4 regions of the Novosphingobium sp. ZW T3_23 genome follow, and region 1 is predicted to be linked to each of the others. Evidence: riboswitches for the same ligand, from Rfam matches in the RefSeq annotation. Region 1 holds a riboswitch; each other region holds the start of a gene.

The links. A riboswitch is a leader RNA that binds a small molecule or an ion and turns the genes downstream of it on or off. The one in region 1 is predicted to bind cobalamin.
Region 2: it holds a riboswitch for cobalamin, as region 1 does, so the genes downstream of both, ACI3K3_RS09505 (TonB-dependent receptor domain-containing protein) here and ACI3K3_RS19450 (cobyrinate a,c-diamide synthase) in region 1, are expected to answer to the same signal.
Region 3: it holds a riboswitch for cobalamin, as region 1 does, so the genes downstream of both, ACI3K3_RS17840 (TonB-dependent receptor plug domain-containing protein) here and ACI3K3_RS19450 (cobyrinate a,c-diamide synthase) in region 1, are expected to answer to the same signal.
Region 4: it holds a riboswitch for cobalamin, as region 1 does, so the genes downstream of both, ACI3K3_RS21010 (cobalamin biosynthesis protein CobG) here and ACI3K3_RS19450 (cobyrinate a,c-diamide synthase) in region 1, are expected to answer to the same signal.

The regions. Positions count from the first base shown of each region.
Region 1 is NZ_JBJDRF010000047.1:8,139-10,332, forward strand. Features, by position in the region: gene ACI3K3_RS19445 (TonB-dependent receptor plug domain-containing protein) at 1-488, opposite strand, end outside; cobalamin riboswitch at 711-903, opposite strand; cobalamin riboswitch at 972-1,177, shown strand; gene ACI3K3_RS19450 (cobyrinate a,c-diamide synthase) at 1,278-2,194, shown strand, end outside.
Region 2 is NZ_JBJDRF010000013.1:20,552-22,745, forward strand. Features, by position in the region: gene ACI3K3_RS09500 (cell wall hydrolase) at 1-292, opposite strand, end outside; cobalamin riboswitch at 517-706, shown strand; gene ACI3K3_RS09505 (TonB-dependent receptor domain-containing protein) at 808-2,194, shown strand, end outside.
Region 3 is NZ_JBJDRF010000038.1:34,733-36,926, forward strand. Features, by position in the region: gene ACI3K3_RS17835 (dihydrodipicolinate synthase family protein) at 1-654, shown strand, start outside; cobalamin riboswitch at 786-1,032, shown strand; gene ACI3K3_RS17840 (TonB-dependent receptor plug domain-containing protein) at 1,245-2,194, shown strand, end outside.
Region 4 is NZ_JBJDRF010000055.1:23,943-26,136, reverse strand. Features, by position in the region: gene ACI3K3_RS21010 (cobalamin biosynthesis protein CobG) at 1-950, opposite strand, end outside; cobalamin riboswitch at 1,197-1,426, opposite strand; gene ACI3K3_RS21005 (DUF899 family protein) at 1,532-2,194, opposite strand, start outside.

The DNA.
Region 1 (2,194 bases):
GAAACCGTGTCATGGGTTCCGGCTTCCAGTGCGAAGCTGCCTTCCAGCGGTTCGGTCGGGCGGCGGGTGCGGACGTTGACCACGCCGCCGATGGCATCGCTGCCCCAGAGGATGGACTGCGGGCCGCGCAGGATCTCGATCCGTTCGGCATCGTCCACGAACATGTTCGCGAAGCCATATCCGCCGGCGGTCGAGGACGCGTCGGACAGGCGCATGCCGTCGATCACAATCACCGACTGCCCGGCGTCGGCACCCCGGATACGCAGCGAGGTGGTGGTGCCGTAGCCGCCATTGCGCGAAATGCTGATGCCGGGCGTGCGCAGCAGCATGTCGGTAAGCGCGATCGGCTGCGCCGCGACGATCTGCGCTTCGTCCAGCAAGGTGACGCTGTCGGCCACGCGATCGGCCGCGACCGGGGTGCGCAGCGCGCTGACGACGATCCGGTCGGCAGTGGAGGCCTCCGCCGCCTCTTCGGCAGACGCGACCATGGGATGGAGAGCCAGTGCAAGAACAAGAGTGCTGGCGGCAGAAATTCGGAAGTTCACGGCATATCCTTTAAGCGAGCGTCGAACCCGGCCACGCTCGACAGGCAGGCGAAGGACATGCAGTCGCGAGACACGACGACAGGCCCTTTCGCGCCGCTTGCGGGCACGGCAGTGGCTGTCGCTCAGCGAGGAAATGCCCCGTTCGGCCGGCTCACCCTGTCCGGTCGAAGAACGACTGCGACGGGCAGGTCTCCTGGCTCACGGGTCAATGCCGTTTCGGCCGCCTTCTCAGGGGTTTGCACCCCCAATGGCGAAATGGCCGCACGGCTCTCCGCGTACAGTTGCAGGGGCAGCCCGGGTATTGAACCCGCGTTCCCTTTTGATCCCCTCGCGGGGAACCTGTCGCAGGGGCGCCCCTATCGGCTGGCGCTGCGCCGTGCAAGAGGGGGGCCGCGCCGATACTTGCGCAGGCCCGCGAAGTCCCATAGTCCACCCGGCGCAAGGGGTGCCCGCAAGGGCTTAATCGGGAAGTCCGGACCACGGAAGCTATCCGTGACTGCCGGCACTGCTCCCGCAACTGTAACCGGGGATGCGCCCCGCCACCACGCCATTGAAGCGGCCGCTTCGAGAAGGCGGCGGAAGGCGCGAGGATCCGGGAAGTCAGGAAACCGGCCCTTCGCCGTCGATCCTTCGCGCGGGCGGGATGTACCGGGCGGACGAAGTTCCTGCTCTCTTGCGGAAGAGGGCACCTTCGCGTGACGACTTACGAGCGTTTGCGTCGAAGGGGGAACTGTGAATCAACCGCTGCCAAGCCTGCCCGTCCCAGCGATATCTGCATCTCCATCCCTGGAGGCACCGGCAAACGCCTGCCCCGCGCTGCTCGTCACCGCGCCCTCGTCGGGGCAGGGCAAGACCCTAGTCACGGCCGCCCTCGCCCGCCGCCACGTCCGCGCCGGACGCCGGGTGCGCGTGTTCAAATGCGGCCCGGACTTCCTCGATCCCATGATCCACGAAGTGGCCAGCGGGGCGCCGGTCCACCAGCTGGACCTGTTCATGTGCGGCGAGGAGCAGTGCCGCGCGCTGTTGCACGAGGCGGCCAGTGAGGCGGACCTGATCCTGGTCGAAGGCGCAATGGGCCTGTTCGACGGCACGCCTTCCTCGGCCGATCTGGCCCGATTGTTCGGGCTGCCGGTGCTGGCCGTGCTCGACGGCTCCTCGATGGCGCAGACCTTCGGCGCGCTCGTCCACGGGCTCGCTACCTATCGCAAGGACGTGAAGGTGGCGGCCGTGCTCGCCAACCGCGTCGGCAGCGACCGCCACGCCGAATTGCTGGAACGCGGGATGCCCCAAGGCTCGGGCGTGCAATGGCTCGGCGCTCTGCGGCGTGACGAGGCCATGGGCCTGCCCGAACGCCATCTCGGCCTCGTGCAGGCAGGCGAAATCGCGGACCTCGAAGCCCGCATCGACCGCGCCGCCGACCTTATCCCCGAGAGTGCCCTGTGGCTGCCAGACCCCGCCTCCTTCCCGCCGGCCCGGTCCCCGTCGCTGCCGCCTGCCACACTGGCGGAGCGACGCATCGCCGTGGCCCGCGACGAAGCCTTCGCCTTCGTCTACCGCGCCAACCTGGACTTCCTGGAACGCGCGGGGGCGCTAGTGTCGTTCTTCTCGCCCTTGCGGGACGCCCCTCTGCCGGACTGCGACGCACTCTG
Region 2 (2,194 bases), on a different contig from region 1:
CGAGATAGTAATAGGCCGAGCCGGGGAAGCTGGCACCCGGTTGTTCGAACGGCATGGGCAGCACGGTCTGGTCGGCAGCGGTGGCGTCAGCGAAGGGGAACGGCTCCCATGCTGCAAGCGGCGGGGAAGCGAAGGCGGGGAGGGCGACCGCCACGAGCGAGGCGGCGCAGAGCGTCCACCGACGCCGCCTGCGCTGGAGCCGCTTGCGTCCGCCGCGCACGAAATTGCCCTGGAAATCACGCGGACGCGGTTCCCAGTTTTCGGTGCAGGATGGGCGGTTGGCGGCGGTCAATTCGGATCCTCTCGGTACGTCCTCGCATGAGGCGCCCTTCGCGCCTATCCTGCTTTGGTCCGCGCGGCACCCGCCGAGATGGGCCCGTCCCGAAGCGGCACAGGCGCGCGGGATAGCCTGAATCGCTTAAGACTCTCTTTGTGATTTCCCCCGGCGATACCGGAAGGTCACCCATCCGCCCCGCTTGCCAATCCCCCCGCTGCCCAGTATCGGCGCGATACGTCATGGGTGGCCCGGAGCCGGGCCCCAAGTCTTAGGACCTGGTGGGAATTTCGGCGCAAGTCGAAAAGCTGCCCCCGCAACTGTGACCGGGGAGCGCCCCTTCCACGCGATGCCACTGGGTCATACCGGGAAGGCGGGAGGCGGCGCGACGATCCGGGAGCCAGGAGACCTGCCTGTGACGGTCGTTCCGCAGCCGGGCGGGGTGTCCCGGCATGCAGCGAGCCCGCGCGCATGAGGAAAGGCGCGCGGCTCCGCCATGGACGGCACTTGTCGTTCAGGTTGGAGGAATACGCGTGAAATACCTGTTTATGCTGGGGACCGCACTCGCGGTCTCAACGCCTTTTGCCACCGCCGCACTGGCGGACGAAGCCGCAATCGATAATATCGTCGTCACCGCGACCCGCACCGAAACGCCCACGAGCGAGATCGGCCAGTCCGTCTCGGTCGTCACCCGCGAGGATATCGAGCGCACCCAGGCGGTCACCGCCACCGACGTGCTGGCGCGCCTGCCGGGCGTGACCTTCACCCAGTCGGGCGGCTTCGGCCAGCCCGCCAGCGTCTTCATCCGCGGCGCCGAGAACGCGCAGAGCCTGGTGCTGATCGACGGCGTGCGGATCAACGATCCGGGCGACGTGGGCGGCGGTTTCGACTTCGGCAGCCTGACGGTGGGCCAGTTCGATCGCATCGAAGTGGTGCGCGGATCGTCCGGCGTGCTCTGGGGCAGCCGGGCCATCGGCGGCGTGATCAACCTCATCACCGCGCGCCCGACCGATGAATGGACCGCGCGCGGGCAGGCGGAATACGGCTGGCGCGACCAGAAGCAGCTCGGCGCCTCGGCAGCGGGCAAACTGGGTCCGGTCGGCCTGACGCTGGGCGGCAACTGGCTCAAGGGTGACGGCTATTCCGCCTTCAACGAGCGCCGCGGTGGCACCGAAAAGGACGGCTTCGAAAGCAAGAGCGCCTATGCCCGCGCCGAAGTGCAGATCGTGGAGGGCCTTTCCGCCGACGCCGGAACCTATTGGACCAAGGCCAACTACGACTACGACAATACCGGGGCCGATGCCCTGAACGTGGGCATGAAGCGCGACACCGTGGGCTACGCTAACTTGCGCTACAAGGGCCTCGATGGCCGCCTCACCGCGCGGCTCGGCTATGGCCTTACCGATACGCGCCGCATCTCCGACGACGCGGTCTTCGGTCCCTTCACCACCAACGGCCGTAACGATCGCTTCGAGGGGCAGGTCTCCTACACCCCGATCGACATGGTCAGCGTGCTGGTCGGCGCCGAAACCGAGAAGCAGAAGTTCTCGGACAACTACGGCTCGAAGGATTCCACCTCGATCGACAGCGTCTTCGGCATGGTCACCCTGCGCCCGGTTACCGGCCTGACCCTGAACGGCGGCGTGCGCTATGACGACAATTCGGACTTCGGCAGCAAGACCACTTTCTCGGCCAACGGCGCCTGGGTGATCGGCGGCAGCGCGGAAGCCCCGATCCTGCGCGCCAGCTATGGCGAGGGCTTCAAGGCGCCGTCGCTCTACCAGCTCTACACCAACGCCGGCTTCCGCGCGCTCGATCCCGAGACGTCGAAGTCCTGGGACGTGGGCGTGGAGCAGCCTTTCGCGGATGGCCACGGCACGTTCTCGGTCACCTACTTCGATCGCAAGACGAAGAACCTGA
Region 3 (2,194 bases), on a different contig from region 1:
CTGCGAACCAGCTGGTCGCGGGATCTGGCGATCGCGGCCGAGCGCGCCGGCGCGGATGGCCTGCTGCTTGCGCCCATGTCCTATACCCCGCTGACACAGCAGGAGGCGCAAGAGCATTTCCGGGCCGTTTCCGAGGCGACGGCCCTGCCGATGTGCATCTACAATAATCCGGGAACGACCAATTTCCGCTTCTCCGACGAGCTGATTGCCGCGTTGGCGGCGATGCCGAATATGGCGGCCATCAAGATGCCGCTGCCGGGTGACGGCGATTACCGTGTCGAACTCCAGCGCCTCCGCGCCTCCACTCCCCGCGATTTCAAGATCGGCTACAGCGGTGACTGGGGCGCGGGAGATTCGCTGATCGCCGGGGGGGACGCCTGGTATAGCGTGGTCGCGGGTCTTCTCCCGGAGCAGGCGCTGGCCCTCGCCCGCGCGGCCATGTCCGGCGACATCGATCAGGCAGGCAGGCTGGATTCTGCGTTCGTCCCACTGTGGAACCTGTTCCGCGAGCATGGCAGCTTGCGGATCATGTATGAGGTGGGGCGCCGGCTTGGTCTGCCTCTCGAAGCCGCACCGCTTCCGCTCGGGCGCGTCGGTGCCGAGGTTGCCGCGATGGTCGATGATGCTTTGAACCACCTTACCGCCAGGTGCTGAGAGACTGTTTTGCGGTAATGCCGCCCTTCATCGAAGCGAGCATCGTCACCACGAAGGGCATCCATCAAATCCCGCTTGCGCGCAGTGCGCTCCCCGGCTAGCTCGCCTCATCCGTTTTCCCGGTGAGGGATGGCGGACAAGATCGCGCCGGTGCCTCGAAAGAGGCTTAAAATGGGAACACGGTGAGAGGGTTTCGACCCTCGAATCCGAGGCTGTCCCTGCAACTGTAAGCGGTGAGCGCGATACACATCACGCGGCAGGGCCAAGGCGCCTGCCGTAGCCACTGGGCCGGACGCTAAATCCTGCGAGGCCTGGGAAGGCCGTGTATCAAGCCATGACCCGCGAGCCAGGAGACCTGCCTGCGTCCGGTCGCTCTTGCTTTGGTCCAGGGGATGGCCGGGGCACGGTGTTTCTCCGTCTGAGCGACGAACCAGCGGCAGGGGCCGCACGGTGCGCTGAGCGGTCGTCCCTTCGTTATGGGCGCCCGGCCGGTCGATGCGCCGGCCTTTCGTGAACGCCGGTCGATGCCCGGCCGTTCGTGAACGGCAGACCCCTGCTTCGGATCGCATGGCGCTCGACAGGGGAATGAGATGAAGTTCGCTACAATTTCGCACACGGCGCTTGCCGTGGCGCTTGGTCTTGCCTGGAACACGCAGGCTTGTGCCGAGGAAACCGGTGAAGACGCCGGTGAGGATCGGGCCATCGTCGTCACCGGCACCAGCCTTGAGGAAACGCTGCCGCAGGAGCTTTCCCGCTACGGCAACGACGTGGTGACCGTGAGCGAAAAGCAGATCAAGGACAGCGGCGCGGTAGACGTGGTCAAGGCGCTGGAATCGGTGCCGGGCCTCTACATCCGCGCCCGCAACGGGCCGTTCACTTACGTCGATGTGTCGCTTCAGGGTTCGCGCACGCAGGACGTGCTCTGGACGATGGACGGCATCCGCCTCAACAACCGCCTCTATGGCGGAACATCGCCCAACGACACGCTTCCTGCCAGCATGATCGAGCGTATCGAGGTGCTGCGCGGCGGGGAGAGCCTGTTCTACGGCACGCAGGCTTCGGCGGGTGTCATCAACGTGGTGACGCGCGGCTTCACCGACGATTTCAACGGCCAGGTCAATGCCTCGGTGGATTCATGGGGCGGCACCACGGTAGATGGCTACTTGCGCGGCGCGGCGGCCAAGCACCGCTTCGTGGCCTATGCCTCGCACAACCGTTCGGAAGGCTACACGCCTTACAGCGCCTATCAGCCCAGCCTCACCGATCGTCATCTCGGCTACGACTTGTGGTCGGCGGGTCTCAAGTACCAGTACGACCTCGCCCCCGATCTGGCGCTCAATGCCCAATACCAGCACACCGAGGCCAACCTCGACAACCTCTCGCCCACGCGCATCCGCGAGAGCCGCAACGATCGCAACGAGGAAATCGCCAGCGTCCGCCTCGATTACACCGGCAGCGATGCCGTGCAGTTCTTCCTCAAGGGCTATTTCCATGACTGGAAGACCGCCTACGTCCAGATCCGCAATTCGCTTCCCGACCT
Region 4 (2,194 bases), on a different contig from region 1:
TGGAGGCGGCCTTCGATATAGGGCGCCAGTCTGCTCGCCAGTTCGCGCGTTTCGACGCGGGACTGAGGGCAGAGCGGCGCTCCGGGACAGGCATCCGTCCGCAGCAACGGATCGCCGCTATCACGAATGAAGCCCTCGACATCGGGGAACGAGGCGGCTTCCGGAACGAGCCGTCGCCACGGCGTAATCCGCAGTGCGACCGCTCCGGTGGCATCCATCAACCGAACCAGAGCCCTGCCCTGCGTCTGCCCGAATGGCACGCCATAGCCTTCGGGCGGCGGTATCGTTGATCGAGAGACGGCAGGCCGATCGGTTCCGCCAGCCCAGTCCGGCAGCGCCGCGCAGTGCCGCGATGCACGGCCTGAGGAGCGCCCTCCGGTCTCAACGAACCAATGCGCAAGATCGCGCAGCCGGTCCACCGCGTTCTCCCGGCGAACGGCCATTCCGGTGTCGCGCCCGTCCAGACGCAGCAGCAAACCGCCGCGCGCCGCGCGCTCGATGCGCAGGTCCGCTGGACAGGCGGCCAGCATCGGCGTTGGACCGGCATCCACTCCGATGCCGAACTTATCCGGTAGCTGGGGGAATTCATCTAGGCGATCCAGCAGTTCCGTCGCGATCGAGCAGGTGTCGTCGCCCTCCAGCCAGTCTGGCGCGACCAGCAGGCTGCGGCGGGTTTCGGCCATGGAATCGCCCTCGACCAGCCCTGCCGCCACCAAAGCGCCCAGCAGTTTCGGCCAGTCGTCTTCTCCGACCCCCCGTATCTGGAGGTTGGCGCGATTGGTGATGTCGATCGCGCCGCTGCCGAAGCGGTGCGAAACGTCGGCCAGCACCTCCACGTCATGGCGGGTCAATCGCGCGAGCCGGGGCTTCACGCGCACCAGGAGCCCGTCGCCCGCCATCATCGGTCGCCAGGCACCGGGGCACCATCCGCGCAAGGCGAAAGCCGTCATCGGCCGCAAGTCCGCCGGATCGGTCGGCCCCTGCCCAGGCGCAAGCCCGGGACACGTCGATACAGGACGCCCATCGCATCATCCCCTCGCGCAGCGACGAAGACCGGGGCTTGCCGACGCATGTCGGTCGGCGCGCAACGACGGGCGGCGCGACGAGCGCCCGTGCCGTGCACCGATGCGGCCCCAGCCACACGGCTTCGTCGCTCACGCGGAGTACCGAGCCATGGCCTATCCCTGGGCCAGGGCAAGAGCGACAGATACGCCGGCAGGTCTCCTGGCTCGCGGGTCGAAGCGCGATGCTCGGCCTTCCCGGTTGCGCGGCTTGCGCGCGTTCCAGTGGCCGGCTTCCCTATGGAAGCCCCGGCATCTTGCTCACCGCTTACAGTTGCAGGGACAGCCCCGGATTCGAGGGCAAAGCCCCCTCACCGCGTTCCCTATTAAGCCTCTCGCGAGGCACCGGCGCGATCTTGCCCGCCGATCCTGTTCGAACCGACGGGCTCCGGCGCGCTAACCCAAGCGATACCGATGCGCAAGAGCGGGCAAGGTGCGATATAGCCCCGTGCAGCCCCAGCCGCACCGCTTCAGCGATAGGTGAGCCGGGGAAAGAACGATCCCCGTCCTTCGGGCAGGAGATCCAGCAAGCCCCAGACCGGATCGAGCGCATCGAGCGCGCGGTGATGCTGGCCCGGCTCCTCCGGGGCATAGACCAGTTCGCCGCCCCAGAAGTGCCTCACCGTCCCGCCTTCCTTGCGAAAGACGTTGATCATCGGCTCATCCCAGTCCGTTCCGGCTTCGTAGCCACGTTCGTCGCGCATGGGCTGGGAGACGCCGGCGGTGTTGCCGAAGTAGTCGTTCGTGTAGCTGTTGCCCTCGGCCGAAAGGAAGCGAAGGTGCGGCCAGCGTCGCTCCCTCGCCCAGGCGACCAGCCGTGACAGCGGTGAACGGGCCACGACGTAGAAGGGCACGACCTGCCCGACATGCCTGGCTGCTCCGTCCAGGCCGTCGAGCAGATGCGTGCATCCCGTGCAGGGTTCGTCTCGCTCCGGCCCGAACATATAGCTGTAGAGGATCAGGCTGGGCTTTCCCTCAAAAAGCTCGGATAGCCGCACCCGCTCTTCCCGCTGGTAAAGGTCGAGCCGTGTGAAGAGGTAGTCTTCGCTGATCGCGCCGCCCGGAGGCAAGGCGCGACGCAGGGCGGCAACGGCTTCCACCTGACGGCGCAGCGCCATCTCCGCATCGAGCAA